Regions from separate parts of the Acidovorax sp. GW821-FHT09A11 genome, predicted to be linked through region 3. Evidence: predicted binding sites of a transcription regulator. Region 3 holds the regulator's gene; each other region holds the start of a gene.

Evidence for each region. Region 3 encodes NrdR, which represses ribonucleotide reductase genes. Its sites were predicted from a motif close to CACNANATNTNGTG; they were not measured.
Region 1: the regulator NrdR is predicted to act here: its motif matches at 4,830-4,843, upstream of AC07PV_RS09885 (ribonucleoside triphosphate reductase).
Region 2: the regulator NrdR is predicted to act here: its motif matches at 3,804-3,817, upstream of AC07PV_RS16815 (ribonucleoside-diphosphate reductase subunit alpha).

The regions. Positions count from the first base shown of each region.
Region 1 is NZ_JBWKPS010000003.1:492,850-499,834, forward strand. Features, by position in the region: gene ipdC (indolepyruvate/phenylpyruvate decarboxylase) at 1-1,634, opposite strand, end outside; gene AC07PV_RS09875 (anaerobic ribonucleoside-triphosphate reductase activating protein) at 1,801-2,448, opposite strand; gene nrdD (anaerobic ribonucleoside-triphosphate reductase) at 2,483-2,683, opposite strand; gene AC07PV_RS09885 (ribonucleoside triphosphate reductase) at 2,779-4,797, opposite strand; gene AC07PV_RS09890 (hemerythrin domain-containing protein) at 5,092-5,520, opposite strand; gene AC07PV_RS09895 (nitric-oxide reductase large subunit) at 5,592-6,985, opposite strand, start outside.
Region 2 is NZ_JBWKPS010000006.1:84,571-91,555, reverse strand. Features, by position in the region: gene AC07PV_RS16820 (ribonucleotide-diphosphate reductase subunit beta) at 1-632, opposite strand, end outside; gene AC07PV_RS16815 (ribonucleoside-diphosphate reductase subunit alpha) at 767-3,709, opposite strand; gene AC07PV_RS16810 (hypothetical protein) at 3,884-4,057, shown strand; gene ampD (1,6-anhydro-N-acetylmuramyl-L-alanine amidase AmpD) at 4,079-4,711, opposite strand; gene AC07PV_RS16800 (sigma-54-dependent transcriptional regulator) at 4,695-6,212, opposite strand; gene AC07PV_RS16795 (two-component system sensor histidine kinase NtrB) at 6,224-6,985, opposite strand, start outside.
Region 3 is NZ_JBWKPS010000011.1:44,618-51,602, forward strand. Features, by position in the region: gene AC07PV_RS21660 (sensor domain-containing protein) at 1-334, opposite strand, end outside; gene aroC (chorismate synthase) at 516-1,613, shown strand; gene AC07PV_RS21670 (bifunctional metallophosphatase/5'-nucleotidase) at 1,724-3,550, shown strand; gene AC07PV_RS21675 (DMT family transporter) at 3,561-4,463, opposite strand; gene nrdR (transcriptional regulator NrdR) at 4,657-5,106, opposite strand; gene glyA (serine hydroxymethyltransferase) at 5,128-6,372, opposite strand; ZMP/ZTP riboswitch at 6,408-6,564, opposite strand; gene AC07PV_RS21690 (lytic transglycosylase domain-containing protein) at 6,661-6,985, opposite strand, start outside.

The DNA of each region.
Region 1 (6,985 bases), on a different contig from region 3:
CGCAGCGCGCGAATGCCCTCTGAAAAACGCCGCAGCGTGGGCGTGCTGTCGCCCGGCGGCACCATCAGCTCGATGAGCTGGAAGCGCCCGCGTTCGGCAAACGCGGCATCGAGCGCCGCCTTGAACTGGGCGCGCGTGTGCACCCGGTGGCCGCGCCCGCCCAGGGCGTCGGCGGCATCGGCCAGATGCCAGTCGCCGAGCGTGGCGCAGCGCGACGTGGTCTGGAACGCGCGGATCATCTCCCAGGTCTGGTTGTTGAGAACGATGGCGATGGGGTCCAGCCCCAGGCGCGGGCAATTGCCCAGCTCCCAGCCCGTCATCTGGAAGGCGCCGTCGCCCACCAGGATCAGGCTGCGCTGGCCCGTGGCCACCTGGGCGCCGATGCCGGCCGGCACCCCGAACCCCATGGACGCGTAGTAGCCCGGCGCCACCAGCGGCGTGGGCAGCAGCTCCATCGCGGCGAACAGGCAGTCGCCGATGTCCGAGACGATGTTCATGGGGCCGTGCGTGCGGATGCGGTCGTTGAGCGCGCGGGAGAGGTCGGCCGCGCACACGGGCGCATCGTCGGCCACCAGGCCTTCGGGGCAGATGGGCGGGGGTGGCAACGCGCGTGCCATTGCAACGCCCGCTGCCGGGGCACGGGCCAGCAACGCCTCCACCAGCGCGGCCAGGGGGATGTCCGGGCACAGGTGGTGGCCCACGCGCGCCTCGCGGTGCGCGGCGATGAGCGCGCGGCGGAAGTCCATGCGCTGGGCGCTCACGCCGAAGTTGCTGTCCGACAGGATGGCGCCCAGCATCACGGGCAGGTCGGAGTCGTCAAGCAGCGCGCTGGTCTCCGGTGCGCCCGCCACGCCCAGGTAGGTGCCGTGGAAGGGCACGCCGGCATGCCCCGCGTCCTCAGCCAGCAGGCCCCGGCCCATGAAGGTGGTGAGCACGGGCAGCTGCAGGCGGCGCGCGAGTTCGGCCACGCGGGCTTCCAGGCCAAAGCGGCGCACCTCCACGTCCACCACCAGCACGGGGCGCCGGGCAGCCTGGATGCGGGCCATCCATTCATCGGCGCATTCGGCCACGGCGGCTGCGTTGAACGGGCTGGGGGGCAGCACCGGCACCTCGGCCATGGGGTGCAGCGTCATGTCGCGCGGCACCTCGATGAGCACGGGCTGCGAGTATTCGCGGCAGCTGCGCAGCACGCGGGCGAGGTCGGCGGGCGCGGTGGCGGGGTCGGACAGGCGCACCTGGTCGCAGGTGATCTCGCGGAAGATCCGCCACTGCGAATCGACATGGCGCACCTGGTGGTGCAGCACCAGGCCGGAGTGCGCCTCGACCTCGCCGGGGCAGCCGGCCAGGACCACCAGCGGCGAGCGCTCGGCATAGGCCCCCGCCACCGCATTGACCACGTTGAGCGCACCCGCGCCGTAAGTGACGGCCACCACGCCCAGCCCGCAGTGCATGCGCGCGGCGGCATCGGCGGCAAAACCCAGCGAGGGTTCGTGGCTGAGCGTGACCAGCGGCAGGATGCCGCTTTCCTCGATCTGCGCGAACAAGGGCAGGATGAAATCACCGGGGATGCCGAAGATCTCGCGCGCGCCGTGGTGCTTGAGCGCGTGCAGCAGCTGGAGGCCGAGGGGGTTCATGGAGGATTTCCTGACAAGGTGGTGCCGTTGTGCGGCGGTGGCGCGAATGATCCGCGCGGGCCGCGCAAAGCACTTCTGACGCGCATCAAGGCGTGTGCAACAGCGGCCGTATTTGCATGCCTATTTCATGCAGGCCCTTGCAACGCAGGAAATCTGCGCCCGGCACTCACACCCGGCGCAAGGTGAATCCGGAAAACAGCGCGGCCAGTTGCTGCTGGTGCGCGGGCGCCAGCGCCCAGGCCGGAGCGCCGAGCACGCGGCATTCCTGCAGCGCCCAATGCCGCACCCCGCGCGCGGCCAGGGCCTGGGCCAGTTCCAGCAATTCGCCCACACCAAACAGGCCCGCGTGCCAGGTGGTGCGGCATTCGTGGTCGATGCCATGGGCCAGCATGGCATCGAGCGCGGCCCAGGCGCGCGCGCCGCTGCCGGGGGTGGCGGTGATGGCGTCGTAGCGCTGCGGCAGGGCCTTGATGTCCAGCCCCACCCAATTGAGGCGCGGCAGCAGCGCCGCCAGCCGCCCGGGGTACATGCCGCCGGTGTGCAGGGCGGTCTGCAGGCCCAGTGCGCGCACGGCATCCACCGCAGCGGGCAGCGCGGCTTGCAGCGTCGGCTCACCGCCCGAAAACACCACGCCGTCGAGCAGGCCCCGGCGGCTGTGCAGGAACTGCAGCGCCTGGTCCCACGGCAACGCCGGGGGCGCGGCGGCGTCGAGCAGCCCGGGGTTGTGGCAGTAGCCGCAGCGCCAGGGGCAACCCTGGCAATAGAAAACGGCCGCGAGGCGGCCGGGGAAGTCGATGGTGGTGAGCGGCGTCATGCCGCCCAGCCGCAGCGCGGACGCTGGCGGCGCCTCAGCAGGCGTTGCTTCCACCACGCGCCTGCTCTGAAAAGAAACGGCGCTCGGCGTGCTCGCCCTGCTTGCCCGTGTTGAAGCTGGCCACGGGGCGGTGGTAGCCCATGACGCGGGTCCAGACCTCGCAGGGCTGGCGCTCGCCGTCGGTGAGCTGCACGGCGGCCAGGGCGGCCTGTTCGGGGGTAGAGAAATGGCTCATGTGATCTCCTTCATGGTTGAAAAATGCTTCTGTATTGATAGCTGCCAGCTCTTTATTGATAAGCGCTACAGGTCAATTTGGTTTGAAATTCGAGGTCAGGCCGCAAGCCGCCGCCGCTTGGCGTCCAGCCGCTCTTCGTCGCAGCGCGGGCAGAACGGGTGCTCGCCCGCCAGGTAGCCGTGCGTGGGGCAGATCGAGAACGTGGGCGTGACGGTGATGTAGGGCAGGCGAAAGCGCGTGAGCGCGCGCCGCACCAGATCGCGGCAGGCTGCGCCGCTGGACAAGCGCTCGCCCATGTACAGGTGCAACACGGTGCCGCCGGTGTATTTGGATTGCAGCGCCTCCTGCCGCATCAAGGCCTCGAACGGGTCGTCGGTGAAGCCCACGGGCAGCTGCGAGGAGTTGGTGTAGTAAGGCTGCTCGGACGTGCCCGCCTGCAGGATGGCAGGCCAGCGCTTCCTGTCTTCCTTGGCGAAGCGGTAGGTGGTGCCTTCGGCGGGCGTGGCCTCCAGGTTGTAGAGGTGGCCGGTTTCCTCCTGGAACTGCGTCATGCGCTCGCGCACGTGGTCGAGCAGGCGCACGGCAAACGCGTGGCCCCATTCGCTGGTGATGTCGTGCCGGTCCGCCGTGAAGTTGCGCACCATCTCGTTGATGCCGTTCACGCCCAGCGTGGAAAAGTGGTTGCGCAAGGTGCCCAGGTAGCGCTTGGTGTAGGGGAACAGGCCCTGGTCCATCAACCGCTGAATCAGCTTGCGCTTGGTCTCCAGGCTTTGTTTGCCCAGTTCCAGCAGGCGGTCGAGCGCGGCGAACAGGCCCGCCTCATCGCCCGCATGCTGGTAGCCCAGGCGCGCGCAGTTGATGGTGACCACGCCCAGGCTGCCCGTCTGCTCGGCGCTGCCGAACAGGCCGTTGCCGCGCTTGAGCAGTTCACGCAAATCGAGTTGCAGGCGGCAGCACATGGAGCGCACCATGTTGGGCTCCAGCTCGGAGTTGATGAAGTTCTGGAAGTACGGCAGACCGTACTTGGCCGTCATCTCGAACAGCAGCTGCGCGTTCTCGCTCTCCCAGGGGAAGTCCTTGGTGATGTTGTACGTGGGGATGGGGAAGGTGAACACCCGGCCCTTGGCATCGCCCGTGGTCATCACGTCGATGTAGGCGCGGTTGATGAGGTCCATCTCGGCCTGCAGGTCGCCATAGCAAAACGGCATCTCCTGGCCAGCGATCACGGGCACCTGCTCGCGCAGGTCTTCGGGACAGGTCCAGTCGAAGGTGAGGTTGGTGAACGGCGTCTGCGTGCCCCAGCGCGAGGGCACGTTGAGGTTGTAGACCAGCTCCTGGATGCACTGGCGCACGGCGGCGTAGTCCATGGCATCAACGCGCACAAAGGGCGCCATGTAGGTGTCGAATGACGAGAACGCCTGCGCGCCCGCCCACTCGTTCTGCAGCGTGCCCAGGAAGTTCACGATCTGCCCCACGGCCGAACTCATGTGCTTGGGCGGCCCCGCCTCCACCTTGCCCGGCACGCCGTTGAGCCCCTCGTGCAGCAGCGTGCGCAGCGACCAGCCTGCGCAGTAGCCGCTGAGCATGTCGAGGTCGTGGATGTGCAGGTCGCCGCTCCTGTGCGCCTCGCCGATCTCGGGCGTGTAGACGTGCGACAGCCAGTAGTTGGCCGTGACCTTGCCCGCCACGTTCAGGATCAGCCCGCCCAGCGAGTAGCCCTGGTTGGCGTTGGCGTTCACGCGCCAGTCGGCGCGCGTGAGGTATTCGTTGATGGAGCTTTCCACATCGACCAGCGTCTGCCGGTCGGCGCGGAGCTGGGCGTGCTGCTCGCGGTAGACGATGTAGGCGCGCGCGGTGGCCAGGTGGTTGGCGGCGATCAGCGTCTGCTCGGCCACGTCCTGGATCTGCTCGATGGTGGGTGCCTCGCCATGGAAGCGGTGGATGAGCACCTTGGTGACCTGGGCGGTGAGCAACGCCGCTTCGTCGGCGCCATATTCACCCGAGGCCTGCCCGGCGCTGGCCAGCGCGGCGCGGATGCGTTCGGCGTCAAAAGGAACGCGCTGGCCGCTGCGCAAAACGACTTCGCGGGGCAAGGTGGAAAGGGTGGACGCCATGGGTTCGACCAATCTGTGGAACGGGTTAAAAACACTACCTATGGTGTCCACGATACCCACCAAACACTATAGGTAGTTTGACCCAACACAATCGAGGCGGTAAGCAGGGGTAAAAAAATGCCGGCACAAAGGCCGGCGAAAGGAAGGTGCCGTCAGGCCCTACCGATGGATGGGGGTGCGTGTGATGGCACGCTGGAGCACAAGAGGTGTGCGTGGAAAAGGTGGGTGTTTTTGTTGGGGGCTAGGGGCTGCTGGGGCTCCACCGCTGCGGCCGGGCTGCGCTCGCGTGGGCGCTCAATGGCAGGCGGCGGTTTCTTCCTCCTCGATGCGCGGATAAAAGTCATGGTCTTCGCGCTGCATGCGCTCGAACACCCGGCGCAGCACCACGTTGGCCTCGTCCCGAAAGCCCTGCGCATCGCGGCGCACGGCCTCGGCCGTGTTCCAGCGGCGCGCAAAGGCGTTGTAGGCGCTGGCAATCGAGGCCATCTCGCTCTGGTACTGGCGGCCCAGGCGCGCCAGTTCGGCGTTGCCACCGCGCTGCAGTGCGGGGTACAGCACCTGGTCTTCCACGGCCAGATGCAGCTTGATGGTGCCGCTCATCGCCACGATGCCCTGCGCGATGGCCGTGGCGTTGGCCTGCACGCCCGCGTGGGCCAGGGCGCGCAAGGTGGCGATGCTGCGCAGGATGTCGGTGTGCTGGTGCTTGAATTTGTCGAGGTTCATGGTCAGTCCTTGTGGGCAAACGGTGTGTGAGCGCGGTGGCCGCTTGTGGCAGCCGCCGCGCACGGTGCATTTCAGCGGCGGGCCTGTGCCAGGTAGGCCCCCGTGGAAGCGGCCGGGGCCCGCGAACCGAACACACCGCTCACCACCTGCCAAGCCATGGCCAGCGCGCCGACGATGAAGACCACGTCGCCAAAGGTGCGCACCCAGCGCAGCGTCTGGATGAAGGGCTGCTGCATGAAGGCCTCGCCCCGGGCGTACCACAGGCCTTCGCTCACGCTCGCGTGGAACTGGAACAGGGCGATGGGGAACAGACTGGTGGCGATCATCAGCACCAGGCCGGCGTTGAGCCACCAGAAGCCCGTCTTCATGAGCCGCTCGCTGAACACCAGCTGCGGCCGGATGTAGCGCAGCACCAGCAACGTGAAGCCCAGCGCCAGGAAGCCATACACCCCGAACAGCGCGGCGTGGGCATGCACCGGCGTGGTGTTCAGGCCCTGCACGTAGTACAGCGAGATGGGCGGGTTGATCATGAAGCCGAAGACACCCGCGCCCAGCATGTTCCAGAAGGCCACGGCCACGAAGCACATCAGCGGCCAGCGCAGGCGGGCCATCCAGGGCGTGCGGTGCTGCAGGCGCCAGTGTTCCCAGGCCTCGTGGCCCAGCACGACCAGCGGCACCACTTCGAGCGCGCTGAAGGCTGCGCCCACGGCCATCACCGGGGTGGTCGTGCCCGCGAAGTACAGGTGGTGGAAGGTGCCGGGCACGCCGCCCAGCATGAACAGCGAGGCCGAGGCCAGGCTGGCCGTGGTGGCCATGCGCACCGACACCAGCCCCAGCGTCGAGAAGATGAAGGCGAGCGCCGTGGTGGCGAAGACTTCGAAGAAGCCCTCCACCCACAGGTGCACCACCCACCAGCGCCAGTACTCCATCACCGACAGGTGGGTGCGTTCGCCGTAGAAGAAGCCCGCGCCGTAGAACAGGCCGATGGCCACCACCGACGCCGTCAGCAGCGCCAGCAGGTTCTTGTCGCCACCGGGGGTGCGCAGCGCCGGCACGATGCCGCGCAGCATGAGCACCAGCCAGAAGGCGATGCCGGTGAACTTGCCGATCTGCCACAGGCGGCCCAGGTCCACGTATTCATAGCCCTGGTGGCCCAGCCAGAAGTTCCACTCGGGCGGCATGATCTGCGCGATGGCCAGGTAGTTGCCCGTGAACGAGCCGACCACCACCACGACCAGCGCCCAGAACAGGATGTCCACGCCCAGCTTCTGGTAAGCCGGGTCCTTGCCGCCATTGATGAGCGGCGCGAGGAACAGACCGGCTGCCAGGAAGCCCGTGGCGATCCAGAACAGCGCGCTCTGGATGTGCCAGGTGCGCACCAGCGAATAGGGGAACCACTGCGACACGTTGATGCCGTAGAACTGCTGGCCTTCCACCGTGTAGTGGGCCGTGAAGCCGCCCAGCA
Region 2 (6,985 bases), on a different contig from region 3:
AAAGGGATCAGGAACTGGTCCTTGTCACGGATCGACTGGACTTCGTTGTAGGCGTTGAAGATCTCGGACTCGTCCAGTCCGAGCGACTCCACGATGTACTGGTAGGCGTGCGTGTGGATGGCTTCTTCAAAGGCCTGGCGCAGCAGGAACTGGCGGCACTCGGGCGCCGTGATGTGGCGGTAGGTGCCCAGCACGATGTTGTTGGCGGCCAGCGAGTCGGCGGTCACGAAGAAGCCGAGATTGCGCTTGATGATGCGGCGCTCGTCATCGGTCAGGCCGTTCGGGTCCTTCCACAATGCGATGTCGCGCGTCATGTTCACTTCCTGCGGCATCCAGTGGTTGGCGCAGGTGGCGAGGTACTTTTCCCAAGCCCACTTGTACTTGAACGGGACCAGCTGGTTGACGTCGGTCTGGCCGTTGATGATGCGCTTGTCGGCGGCATTGACGCGCCGATGCACTGCAGTGGACTCCGCCACTTGCGGGCCGGCCGCGGCCGTTGCGGCCGCAGCAACGGGTTGCAGCGAGGGGGACTGAAAAGACAGAGGCGGTTGCCCCGCCGGGCGGTTGTTTTGCAGACCGCCGTCCAGTTGATTTTGCGATGAGGGCTTGACTTCTTCGTCCCAGGTCAACATAGATTTTCCAGTGTTCGGATTATGAAAGCAGTGCTGCGAAAAGAAAAGCACTGAAGCGTTGTGTGGCAACGATTTGTTGCTTCACAGCACATGCGCAACGCCTCGGATGTGTCGAGGCGTTGCGCGCGAAGTCCTTATTGGCAGGCTTCGCAGGTTGGATCGTCGATTGCGCAGAACTTGATGTCCGTGGCGGGCAGCGCGGCGGCCTGCGCGGCGGCCGCTGCCGCGGCGGCTTCCAGCGCGCTGGGCTTGGCCTGCGGGGACGCGGAGGCCTGTGGCGCACCGCCGTCGTTGCCGGACGAAACCGCGTTGAGCTGGCGCGTGTTCACGGTGCTCATCTCGACGTGCGTGGCGCTCTGCGTGCGCAGGTAGTAGGTGGTCTTCAGACCGCGCACCCAGGCCAGCTTGTAGGTGTCGTCAAGCTTCTTGCCCGATGCGCCAGCCATGTAGATGTTCAGGCTCTGCGCCTGGTCGATCCATTTCTGGCGGCGCGATGCGGCCTCCACCAGCCAGTGGGGCTCCACCTCGAAGGCGGTCGAATACAGCGCCTTGATGTCTGGCGGCACGCGATCGATGGGGTGCAGGGAACCCTTGAAATGCTTGAGATCCATGATCATCACGTCATCCCACAGTCCCAGGCGCTTGAGGTCGCGCACCAGGCCGCCGTTGATGACGGTGAATTCGCCCGACAGGTTGGACTTCACGGACAGGTTGCCGAACGAGGGCTCGATCGATGCATCCACGCCGATGATGTTGGAGATGGTCGCGGTGGGCGCGATGGCCACGCAATTCGAGTTGCGCATGCCGTCCTGTGCGATCTTCTTGCGCAGGGCGTCCCAGTCCAGGGTGGAAGAGCGGTCCACTTCCACATACCCGCCCCGGGCATCCGACAGCATGTCCAGCGTGTCGAACGGGAGGATGCCGCGGTCCCACAGCGAGCCCTTGTAGCTGGAGTACTGGCCGCGTTCCCGTGCCAGTTCGGTGGAGGCCCAGTAGGCGTAGTAGCAGATGGCTTCCATCGACTTGTCGGCGAACTCCACGGCCTCTTGCGACGCGTAGGGAATGCGCAGCTCATACAGGCTGTCCTGGAACGCCATCACCCCCAGGCCCACCGGGCGATGGCGCAGGTTGGAGTCGCGCGCCTTCTTGACGGCGTAGTAGTTGATGTCGATCACGTTGTCGAGCATGCGCATGGCGACCTTGATGGTCCTCTTGAGCTTGTCGTGGTCGATCTGGCCGTCCTTCAGATGCTGCAGCAGGTTGACCGAGCCGAGGTTGCACACGGCGGTCTCGGTGTCGCTGGTGTTCAGCGTGATCTCGGTGCACAGGTTGGACGAGTGCACCACGCCGGCGTGCTGCTGGGGCGAGCGCACGTTGCAGGCGTCCTTGAACGTGATCCAGGGGTGGCCGGTCTCGAACAGCATGGTCAGCATCTTGCGCCACATGTCGGTGGCCTGCACCGTCTTGGAAGGCTTGATCTCGCCGCGCGCGGCCTTTTCCTCGTAGGCCACGTAGGCTTTCTCGAAGTCGGCGCCGAAGAGGTCGTGCAGGTCGGGCACGTTGGAAGGGGAGAACAGGGTCCAGGTGCCCTTTTCCATCACGCGGCGCATGAACAGGTCGGGAATCCAGTTCGCCGTGTTCATGTCGTGCGTGCGGCGGCGGTCGTCGCCCGTGTTCTTGCGCAGCTCCAGGAATTCTTCGATGTCGAGGTGCCAGGATTCCAGGTAGGTGCAGACAGCGCCCTTGCGCTTGCCGCCCTGGTTCACGGCCACGGCCGTGTCGTTGACGACCTTGAGGAAAGGCACCACGCCCTGCGATTCGCCGTTGGTGCCCTTGATGTGGCTGCCCAGCGCGCGCACCCGGGTCCAGTCGTTGCCCAGGCCGCCCGCGAACTTGGACAGCAGGGCGTTTTCCTTGATCGACTCGTAGATGCCGTCCAGGTCGTCGGGCACCGTGGTCAGGTAGCACGAAGACAGCTGCGAGCGCAGCGTGCCGCTGTTGAACAGCGTGGGCGTGCTGGACATGAAGTCGAACGACGAGAGCACTTCATAGAACTCGATGGCGCGGGCTTCGCGGTCGACTTCGTTGAGGGCCAGGCCCATGGCCACGCGCATGAAGAAAGCCTGGGGCAACTCGATGCGCGTCTTTTTGACGTGCAGGAAGTAACGGTCGTACAGGGTCTGCAGTCCGAGGTAGTCGAACTTCAGGTCGCGGTCCGCCTGCAGGGCGGCGCCCAGGCGCTGCAGGTCATATTGCAGCAGGCGCTCGTCCAGCAGCTCGTTTTCCACGCCCTTCTTGATGAATTCGGGGAAGTAGTCGATATAGGCTTGTCCCATCGCGCCCTGGGTCACCTCGCGGCCCAGGACTTCGCGCACGATCGTGTGCAGCAGCAGGCGGGCGGTGGCGTAGGTGTAGTCGGGGTCTTTTTCGATGAGCGTGCGTGCCGCCAGGATGGAGGCCTTGTAGACCTCGTCCATGGGAACGCCGTCGTACAGGTTGCGCATGGTTTCGGCAACGATGGGGTCTGCGCTGACGTCCGCGCCAAGATTCACGCAGGCCGACTCGATCAATGCCTGCAGCCGGTGGAGGTCGAGCGCAACGCGTTCTCCGCCGTCCAGCACGTGGAGCAGCGGAGCGGGGGCGGACGGAGCCTGCTGCTCGACCTGGCGTGCACGCTCCTGGGTGCGGCGTTCGCGGTACAGCACGTAGGCGCGGGCAATCTCATGGTGGCCGCCACGCATCAGTCCGAGTTCCACCTGGTCCTGCACATCTTCAATATGAAAGGTGCCGCCTCCGGGGCGCGACCGCACCAGGGCTCGGGTGACATTCTGGGTCAGGGTGTCCACGACTTCGCGCACGCTGGCGGACGCGGCGCCTTGTGTGCCATGCACCGCCAGGAAGGCCTTCATCATCGCCACCGCGATCTTTTGCGGCTCAAACGGCACCACCGCCCCGTTGCGGCGGATGATCTGGTAGTGCGCCAGCGAGTTGGCCGCCGAGGTGGGCGCGGGCTGCGAAGCCGGAGCTTGCGCTGGGTTGGCGTGGGTGGTGGAAGGCGTAGTCAAAGCAGCTTGCATGGGTGTCCTCTTCTGTGGGCTGTCTGGGATGTGTGGCGCGGGGCGTGAAGCCGTCGCAAGGTGTGAGTGATGGGCCGGACTTCTGTCTGCCGCACACTATATATGGTGTGTCAGGTGCATTCAAGACACTACCGGTAGTGTACCGCCCCAAACCCCTGGGAAAAGGGAAACAGCATGTTTTCAATGCTGCGAGTTCTTGCGATGACCCCGCTGGAATCCCTTGTCCCACCGAAAAAGCAGCAGCGAATCCGCGCCGCGGTGGGCGATTCGGGCGGTTTTTCTTCGCGAAGCCGCGTGGAGCTTGGCGATGCGGCTTTGTGCGGTTGCACAAAGAAAAAGTTGCTGTGACGCGGCGCTGCGACAGCGCGTTCAGCTGGCGGCCAGGATGGCGGGCCGGGTCGCCGCGGGAAAACGGTGCGGAGGCCAGCGCAACGACTTTTGTACCTTCACCCAGTCGAAGCCAGGGCCGGGATCCTGCTTGCGCCCGGGCGCTATGTGCTCATGTCCCGCAATGTGCGCGATGGGATAGCGCCGCGCGATGTCCTGGCAGAGAGTGGCCAGCGTCCGGTACTGGGCGGGTTCGAACGCCAGGCCCTCCAGGCCCTCCAGCTCGATGCCGATCGAGTCGTCATTGCACTGGCTGCGCCCGCGGTAGGCCGACTGGCCTGCGTGCCAGGCCCGCAGATCGCAATCCACGAACTGCCAGAGCGCACCGGTGCGCTCGATGAAGAAATGCGACGACACCGCCAGTCCGCGGATGCTCTGGTAGTAGGGATGGGCATCCCAGTCCAGGGTGTTGGTGAACAGCTGTTGCACTGCACCCCCCCCGTACTCGCCCGGCGGCAGGCTGATGGAATGCACCACGATCAGGTCGATGGCGGACCTGGCCGCTGCCGGGCGCGTGCCATGGTTGGGGGATAGGAGCCTCGTGGCCGCGCGGTGCCATCCGCCGTCCCACGGCGGTGGGTCCGCCGGCGCTGCCTCCTCAGCCCACGTCGTCATGCGGGTCCTGGTCGTTGGGCACGGCGATGTTCAGCCGGGCGATCCTGTAGCGTATCTGGCGCAGGCTGATGCCCAGCCGGGCGGCGGTGGCGGTCCGGTTGAAGCCCGCCTCGCGCAGGGCGCGGATCAGGATGTCGCGCTCCTGCTGGTCAAGCCATGCCTGAAGATCGCTGGGCAGCGTCACCAGGCTGCCCGCGCCGGGCGGCGGCGCGGCCGGGTAGGCGCTCTGCGGGTCGGCGGGGGACGGCATCGCGGGCGCCGGCGCCGCCCGTGTCCTCGGGGACTCGGCGGCCCCCCCCGAGGGCCCGTCCACATGCAGCTCTTCCCCATCGCTGAGCGCCACGGCCCGGTGCAGCAGGTTTTCAAGCTCCCGGACATTGCCGGTCAGCGGGTGCGCGGCGATGGCGTGGAGCGCGCTGTCGGTCAGGGGCGGGACCGGCATGCCCGATTCCTGCGCGATGCGCGAGAGCAGCGCGGCGCACAGCACCGGCAGGTCCTCGCGCCGCTCGCGCAGAGGGGGGATCAGGATCTCGATCACGTTGAGCCGGTAGTACAGATCCTGCCGGAAGCGGCCCGATTGCACATCGGCGGCCAGGTCGCGGTGCGTGGCGCTGACGATGCGCACATCCACCGTCTCCTCCTGCGTCGAGCCCAGGGGCCGCACGCTGCGCTCCTGGATCGCACGCAGCAATTTGGACTGCATGGCCAGGGGCAGGTCGCCGATCTCGTCGAGAAACAGCGTGCCGCCACGGGCTGCCTGAAAGTAGCCGTCGCGATCCTGGGCGGCGCCGGTGTAGGAGCCCTTGCGGGCGCCGAAGAACTCCGCCTCGAGCAGGTTCTCGGGAATGGCACCACAGTTCACGGCCACCAGCGGGCCATCCGCGCGCTGGCTGCTGGCATGCAGGGCCTGCGCCACCAGTTCCTTGCCCGTGCCTGATTCACCGTGAATCAGCACGGGCGCCATGCCGCGCGCGACCTTGGCCACCCGCTGCTTGACGTTGCGGATCGCCTCGGAGGTGCCCACCAGCCGGTCCAGGGCGGTGCCCGCTGCCAGGGGATCCGCGCCGGCCGGCGCCGGCCGGCCTTGCACTCCACCGCTGCGCGCGGCCCGGGGCGCGGGGACACCACCCGTGCCCTGCACCGCGGAGGCGACAACCGACCGGAACTGCTTGAGGTCCACCGGCTTGGTCATGTAGTCGAACGCGCCGGAGCGCAGGGCTTCCACGGCGTTCTCGGCCGACCCGTAGGCCGTCATGACCACGCAGCGTTCGCGGCGTTGCTGGTCGCGCAGGTCCTGCAGCAGTTCCATGCCGAACCCGTCGGGCAGGCGCATGTCGGTGATGACGGCATCGAACCGGTGGGCCTTGAGCTGCTCGCGTGCCTCCTGCACGCTGGACGCAGTCTCCACACGATAGCCTTCGCGCAGCAGCGTCAGCTCGTACAAGGTGCGCAGGTCGGGTTCGTCGTCCACGACGAGGATGGAGGCGGCAGGGGCGTTCATGGCAATGCGTTTCAGACCACGATGGTGTCAAACAGCGTGGCGGCTTCGGTGGGGCGTGTGGTGCGGCGAAAGCCCACGGTGAAGGCGTTGCCTCCCACCTCGCCCCGCAGGGTGGTGCGGGTAAGCCGCTGGTAGCTGATGGACGCCCCATGGCGCTGGCACAGCTCGCGGCAAATATACAGGCCCAGGCCGCTGGAGCGGCTTTCGGATGAAAAGAAGGGCTCGAACAGGTGGCGCTCCACCGATTTGTCCATGGGGGCGCCGTCGCTCCAGACTTGCAGGCTGATCTGTCCCGACGGCAGGGCCCGGGTGGTCACCGTGAGCGAATCGGGCTCCTGGCCCATGTAGCGCAGCGCATTGTCCAGCAGGTTCACGAGCACGCGGCGCAGATGCTCCGTGTCGAACTCCACCTGGGTATTGCCCGCTTCGAGCATCACCACCGCGCGGCGCTGCAGGGGGTCCTGCGCCTGCCAGTCATTCCAGACCAGCGCCACGGTTTCGTCCAGCGGCAAGGTGGATGCCGGCGCGTGGCTGATCTGGTGCTGCACGCGGGCGATGTCCAGAACCTCTTCGGCGATGCGGGCCAGGCGGTCCGCATTCTGCTGCACCATGCGCGCCAGGCGTTTCTGGGCGGGGTCGTGCAGGTCTTCCTCGAGCAGGGCGTTGGCCTGCACGATGGCGGCCAGCGGGTTGCGGATCTCATGCGCCACGGCGGCGGACATGCGGCCCATGGCGGCGAGCTTTTCCGTGCGCAGCCGGGCTTCCATCTCCCG
Region 3 (6,985 bases):
GCGGCGCGCCGGCCCGGCTGTACAGCAGGGTCTCGGTGTGGAAACTGCCCTCGGTGTGCATGCCGCTGCGGATGTCGGCGAGCAGCCCCGGGTCGGAGTGCGGGCCCAGCAGCACATCGCTCAGGTGCCGCCCGAGCACCTCCTGGGGCCTGAAGCCGAACAGGCGGGTGAAGCCCTCGTTGATGTACACGACGAGCCTGGCGCTGTTGCTCATCACGATGGCGTTGTCGCTGGCATCCAGGGCCCTGCGCAGCGGGGCGTCTGCCAGGAGGCCTGTCGGTGGGCGGTCCAAAGGGGAGGGGGAGCCTGGAAGGTGCGGAGCTGAAACGGGCATGGTTGTCCCAAAGATCGTCCACCCATGCTAGCAAGCGCATCCCGCGATGCCAAGCAGGTTGGTTGCGCGTGGTATCCGCACCGCACGGAGGGCCCGCCTTCGGGCTCCTGGCGCACGGCACGGGCCATCACCCCGGGGGGCAAGGCGCGGCCGTGCGGCCGCTCTGGGATAATCCCGCGCCATGAGCGGCAATACTTTCGGATCCTTATTCGCAGTCACCAACTTTGGTGAATCCCACGGCCCGGCCATTGGCTGCGTGATCGACGGCTGTCCGCCCGGCATGGCGCTCGCCGAGGCCGACATCCAGGCCGACCTGGACCGGCGCCGCCCCGGCACCAGCCGCCACGTCACCCAGCGCAACGAGCCCGATGCGGTGGAGATCCTGTCGGGCGTGTACGAAGGCAAGACCACCGGCACGCCGATCGCGCTGCTGATCCGCAACACCGACCAGCGCAGCAAGGACTACAGCAACATCGCCGAGAGCTTTCGCCCCGGCCATGCCGACTACACCTACTGGCACAAGTACGGCATCCGCGACCCGCGCGGCGGAGGCCGGTCTTCCGCCCGCCTGACGGCGCCCACGGTGGCCGCTGGCGCCGTGGCCAAGAAGTGGCTTGCGCAGCGGTACGGCGTGCAGTTCCGCGCCTGCATGACACAGCTGGGCGACCTGTCCATCCCGTTCGAGAGCTGGGACCACGTGCGCAGCAATCCCTTCTTCGCCCCCGTGGCCGACGTGCAGCAGTACGAGGATTACATGGACGCCCTGCGCAAGGCCGGTGATTCCTGCGGTGCCCGCATCCGCGTGCAGGCCACCGGCGTGCCCGTGGGGCTGGGCGAGCCGCTGTACGACAAGCTCGATGCCGACATCGCCCACGCCATGATGGGCCTGAACGCGGTGAAGGGCGTGGAGATCGGGGCGGGCTTTGCCAGCGTGGCCCACCGGGGCACGATGCATGGCGATTCGATGACGCCCCAGGGCTTTCGCACGAACAACGCGGGCGGCGTGCTGGGCGGCATCAGCACCGGGCAGGACCTGGAGGTGAGCATCGCGATCAAGCCCACCAGCTCCATCATCAGCCCGCGCGAATCGATCGATGTGCACGGCAAGAGCACCGAGGTCGTCACCAAGGGCCGCCACGACCCCTGCGTGGGCATCCGCGCTGCGCCCATCGCCGAGGCGCTGCTGGCGCTGGTCGTCATGGACCATGCCCTGCGCCACCGCGCGCAGTGTGGCGATGTGGTGCCGCCGGTGCCGCCCATCCAGGCATCGTTTCTGTAGGAATCGGCATGGCACAGCGCACCGGGCCCGGCCCGGGCGCTTCGCCGCCGTGGTTTGCGGGGCGTGCAGGGATGCGCGCCCTTTTTACTGGACTGGACAAGGCACTCTCCATGCGCAGGTTGTTGGCACAGGCATTCCGTGGTTCAGGATGGGCGCGCGGCGGCGCGGTGCTCGCGGCGGCGGGCGTCCTCGGGGGCCTGCTGGCGGGTTGTGGCACGGCCACGCGATGGGCCGGCGATCCGGCACCTGCGCACATCGACATCACGCTCATCGGCTTCAACGACCTGCATGGCAACATGGAGCCGCCCCGCATGGCGCATGCCGTCCCAAGCCCCGCAGGGCCGGTGGCGGTGCCTGCGGGCGGGATGGCGTACTTCGCGAGCGCCATCGCAGCCCTCAAGGCGCGGGGGCCGCACCACGCGGTCGTGTCCGCCGGCGACATGGTCGGTGCGTCGCCGCTGGTGTCCTCGCTGTTCCTGGACGAGCCCACCATCGAGGCCGTCAACGAGATGCAGATCGACTTCAACGCGGTGGGCAACCATGAGTTCGACCGCGGCTGGCGCGAGCTGCTGCGCCTGCAGCAGGGAGGTTGCGAGAAGTTCACGGCGCGCCAGCCCTGCCAGATCAGCCAGCCATTCAAGGGCGCCCGCTTTGGCTTCCTGGCCGCGAACACGGTGCGCGTCGAGGACGGGCGGACACTGCTGCCCGCGACGGGGCTCAAGCGCTTCACGCAGGGTGGCACCACGGTGACGCTGGGCGTCATCGGGCTCACGCTCCAGGCCACGCCCACCATGGTGAGCCCCTCGGGCGTGGCCGGGCTGCGCTTCGAGGACGAGGCGGCCACGGCCAATGCCCTGATTCCCCAGCTCAAGGCGCAGGGCGCCGACGTGATCGCGGTCGTCATCCATGAAGGCGGCAGCACCACGGCCGGGGTGCAGGAGACCAGCTGCGCGGGCCTCTCCGGCGACATCGTCCCCATCCTGGAGCGCCTGGACCCCGCGGTGGACGTGGTGGTCTCCGGCCACACGCACCAGGCCTACGTGTGCGACTACGCCCGTGTGAATCCCGCCAGGCCCTTCCTCCTGACCAGTGCAGGCCAGTATGGGACGCTGCTCACCGACATCCAGCTGCGTGTGGACACCCGCACGCGCCGCGTGGTGCGCAAGACGGCGCGCAACGTCATCGTGCAGGGAGAGGCCTTCACCGGCAGCCAGGGACACGTGCCCATGACCTCGGCCGTGCCTTCCTTCCCGGCCGATCCGGCGGTGCAAAAGATCGTCGACACCTACCGCGCGGCGGCCATACCGCTGGCGCAGCGCCCGGTGGGGCAGGCCGTGTCGGCCCTGCGCCGCGTGCTGACGCCCTCGCTGGAGAGTGCCCTGGGCAACCTGGTCGCCGATGCGCAGCTCCACGCCACGCGCGCGCCGGAGCAGGGCGGGGCGCAGCTGTCCTTCATGAACCCGGGGGGGCTGCGTGCCGACCTGGTGCCGGATGGGCAGGGCCTGGTGCGCTACGGGCAGCTGTTTGCCGTGCAGCCCTTTGGCAACCAGCTGGTCGTGAAGACCTTCACGGGCGCGCAGATCAGGGCGGTGCTGGAGCAGCAGTTCGCCAGCGGCAGCAACACCGTGCAGCGGCCCCGCGTGCTGTCGGTCTCATCGGGCTTTGCCTACCAGTTCGACCTGTCCCGGCCGGCGGGCGAGCGCGTCAGCCAGATGGTGCTGCAGGGTGCTGCGCTGCGTGACGACATGCCGGTGCGCGTGGTGATGAGCAGCTACCTCGACAGCGGCGGAGACAACTTCACCGTGCTGACCGAAGGGCGCGACCGCCTGGTGGGCGGGCTGGACCTGGACGCGCTGGAGGCCTACTTCCGCATGCAGAGTCCGGTGGCCGTGCCTGCGACCAACCGCATCACGTCCGTCGCGCGCGCCGTGCGTTGAGCGGCGGCGGCTATTCCTTGCCCGGGCGCAGTGCCGCCAGCCAGCGCAGCGGGTTGAAGCCCGTGACCAGGCCGGTGGCCACCAGCACGAGCGCGCCGCCCCAGAGCATGCCGGGGCCCAGGGCCTCGCCCAGGAACACATGCCCCCAGGCCACCCCGAACAGCGGGATCATGAACGCGGAACTCATCGCCGCCACCGGGGATACCTGGGCGAGCACGCGCAGGTTGAGCCAGTAGGCCAGGCCCGAGGTGGCGATGCCCATGACCGCCACCGCCGCCACGGCCCCGGGGGTGAAGCGGGCTTCGGGCAGGCTCCATGCGGCGCCCGGCAGCAGCAGCACCAGCGCGGCGGCGTGGATGCCCGCGGCGATCGACAGGGGCGACATGCGCGTGGTGGCCCGCTTCATCCAGGTGGTGGAGACCCCGTAGCAGGCCGACGCGATGATGCAGGCCAGCGCCGCGACCAGCAGGGACGGCGTGGGCTCCACCGGGCCGAGCTGCACGATCAGGGCCACGCCCGCGAAGCCGCACAGGCAGCCCAGCCACTTGCGCTGGCTCAGCGTGTCCTCCTTCATCCATGCGGCCGCGAGCACGCTGAAGGGAACGGCCATCGTGTTGAGCAATGAGCTGTAGCCCGCCGGCAGGTGCAAGGCGGCCCAGGCATACAGCAGGAACGGCAGCGCCACGGTGAGCGTGCCCAGCCCGAACAGCTCGCGCCAGTGGCGCCACGGCCAGGGCTCGCCGGCCGCCCGCATGATGGCGACCAGGGTCAGCGTGCCCAGCCCGATGCGCAGGGCGGCCATCACGTTGGGCCCCAGCAGCGGGCTTGCGATGCGGATGAAGAGAAACGAAGCGCCCCAGAGGGCCGACAGCAGCACCAGCTGCAGGAAGTGGCGGGTTTTCACCGCAGGCATTGTCGGGCAGCCGCGGTGTTTCTGTGCACCAGGGGGGTGTTTTGCCCATGAAAATAGCCTCTGGCGCTTTTACTTCAAGCGCCGAAGGCTATATTTTTGATAGCGTATCGCCAAGGTGGCCGCTGGGCCTGGCTGGAGGCGGGTGCGTGGGCAGCCCAGCCCGGCAACAAACGGGCCGTGGGCGCCGCGGCGGTTATTTGCGCACTTCGTCCACCATCGCGCGGAAGTCGTCGATGTCCTCGAAACTGCGGTACACGCTGGCAAAGCGGATGTAGGCCACCTTGTCGAGCTTCTTGAGCTCGCGCATGACCAGCTCGCCGATGCGGCTGGAGATCACTTCGCGCTGGCCGAGGTTGAGCAGCTTTTCCTCGATGCGCTCGATGGCGCTGTCGATCTGGTCCGTGCTGACCGGGCGCTTGCGCAGCGCCAGATTGAAGGAAGCGAGCAGCTTGGCGCGTTCGTACTCGATGCGCCGGCCATCCTTCTTCACGATGGCCGGGAAGCTCACTTCCGGCCGTTCGTAGGTGGTGAAGCGCTTGTCGCACGCGCCGCACTGGCGGCGGCGGCGGATGAACACCCCATCTTCAGACACCCGCGTTTCGACGACTTGCGTTTCCAGGTTGCTGCAGAAGGGGCACTTCATGGCGGCTGCTGACCGGTGAAGTTAACGGTAGACCGGGAAGCGGGCCGTCAGCGCATTGACCTTGGCGCGCACGGCGGCGATGTTGGCCTCGTCGCGCGGGTTGTCCAGCACATCGGCGATCAGGTTGGCGGTGATGCGCGCTTCTTCTTCCTTGAAGCCGCGCGTGGTCATGGCGGGGGTGCCAATGCGCACGCCGCTGGTCACCATCGGCTTTTCAGGGTCGTTGGGGATCGCGTTCTTGTTGATGGTCATGTGGGCGGCGCCCAGCACAGCCTCGGCTTCCTTGCCCGTGATGCCCTTGGCACGCAGGTCCACCAGCATCACGTGGCTTTGCGTGCCGCCGGAGACGATGCGCAGGCCGCGCGCGGTCAGTGTCTCGGCCACCACCTTGGCGTTCTTGGCCACCTGCTCCTGGTAGGCCTTGAACTCGGGCTGCAGCGCTTCCTTGAAGGCCACGGCCTTGGCCGCGATCACGTGCATCAGCGGGCCGCCTTGCAGGCCGGGGAAGATGGCGCTGTTGATGGCCTTCTCGTGCTCGGCCTTCATCAGGATGATGCCGCCACGGGGGCCGCGCAGGCTCTTGTGCGTGGTGCTGGTGACCACGTCGGCATGCGGCACGGGGTTGGGGTACACACCCGCGGCGATCAGGCCGGCGTAGTGGGCCATGTCCACCATGAAGATCGCGCCCACGTCCTTGGCCACCTTGGCAAAGCGTGCGAAGTCGATGTGCAGGCTGTAGGCCGAGGCACCGGCGATGATGAGCTTGGGGCGGGTTTCGTGCGCCTTCTTCTCCATGGCGTCGTAGTCCAGAGCTTCGTTGGCATCGAGGCCGTAGGAGACCACGTTGAACCACTTGCCCGACATGTTCAGCGGCATGCCGTGGGTGAGGTGGCCGCCTTCGGCCAGGCTCATGCCCATGATGGTGTCGCCGGGCTTGAGGAACGCGAGGAACACGGCCTCGTTGGCGGATGCGCCGCAGTGGGGCTGCACGTTGGCGGCCTCGGCACCGAAGATCTGCTTGACGCGGTCGATGGCCAGCTGCTCGGCCACGTCCACGTGCTCGCAGCCACCGTAGTAGCGCTTGCCGGGATAGCCTTCGGCGTACTTGTTGGTCAGCTGCGTGCCCTGCGCCCACATCACCGCGGGGGATGCGTAGTTCTCGCTGGCGATCAGCTCGATGTGGTGCTCTTGCCGGGCATTTTCAGCCTGGATGGCGGCAAAGAGTTCGGGGTCGGTTTGTTCGACAAGAATATTGCGGTCGTACATGATTGGCAGTCCTATGAACTTGTGTCCCTTGAAACAAGGGCTGCCCAGGCGAACGGCTGAACGCAGAAGGGATGAACCCCGTGCGGCACGCTTCCCAGTGGTTCACAAGGGGCAAGCCCTTGCTGGTTTCCACGTCAGCGGCAGCACCCTGTGTGCGGGATGCCGCGCCTATCGCCAGTCGCGTACCCCGCTAGTGTAGCTGACGTGGCATGCGCAACCTGTGTCGCATCGCGCGAAGTGCCGTGCGCCCCGGGGTCATGGCGCCCCGGCCGGCGGCACAGGATCGGCTCAGAGCCCCGTCAGCAGGGCCACCTTGTCGGCCGCCACCGCCGCTGGCGTCGCGGGCGGCGCAGACACCGGGATGATCTGGGCGGGTGCCTGGGTGGACAGCGTGGGCGGTGGCGCGGTGGGCATGGAGCGGCCGCCGGCCACCTGGCGCAGGCGGAAATGCTCGGCCATCACCTTGGCGGCATAGCCGCCGTCGTCGGCCAGGTTGCCGGCGCCCACGTAAAAGCGCAGCCCGCCCTCCACGGAACCCGCGCGCGAAATGCATTCCTGCAGGACCTTCACGCCCACGCGCAGGTTGCTCACGGGATCGAAGGCCGCAAAGTGC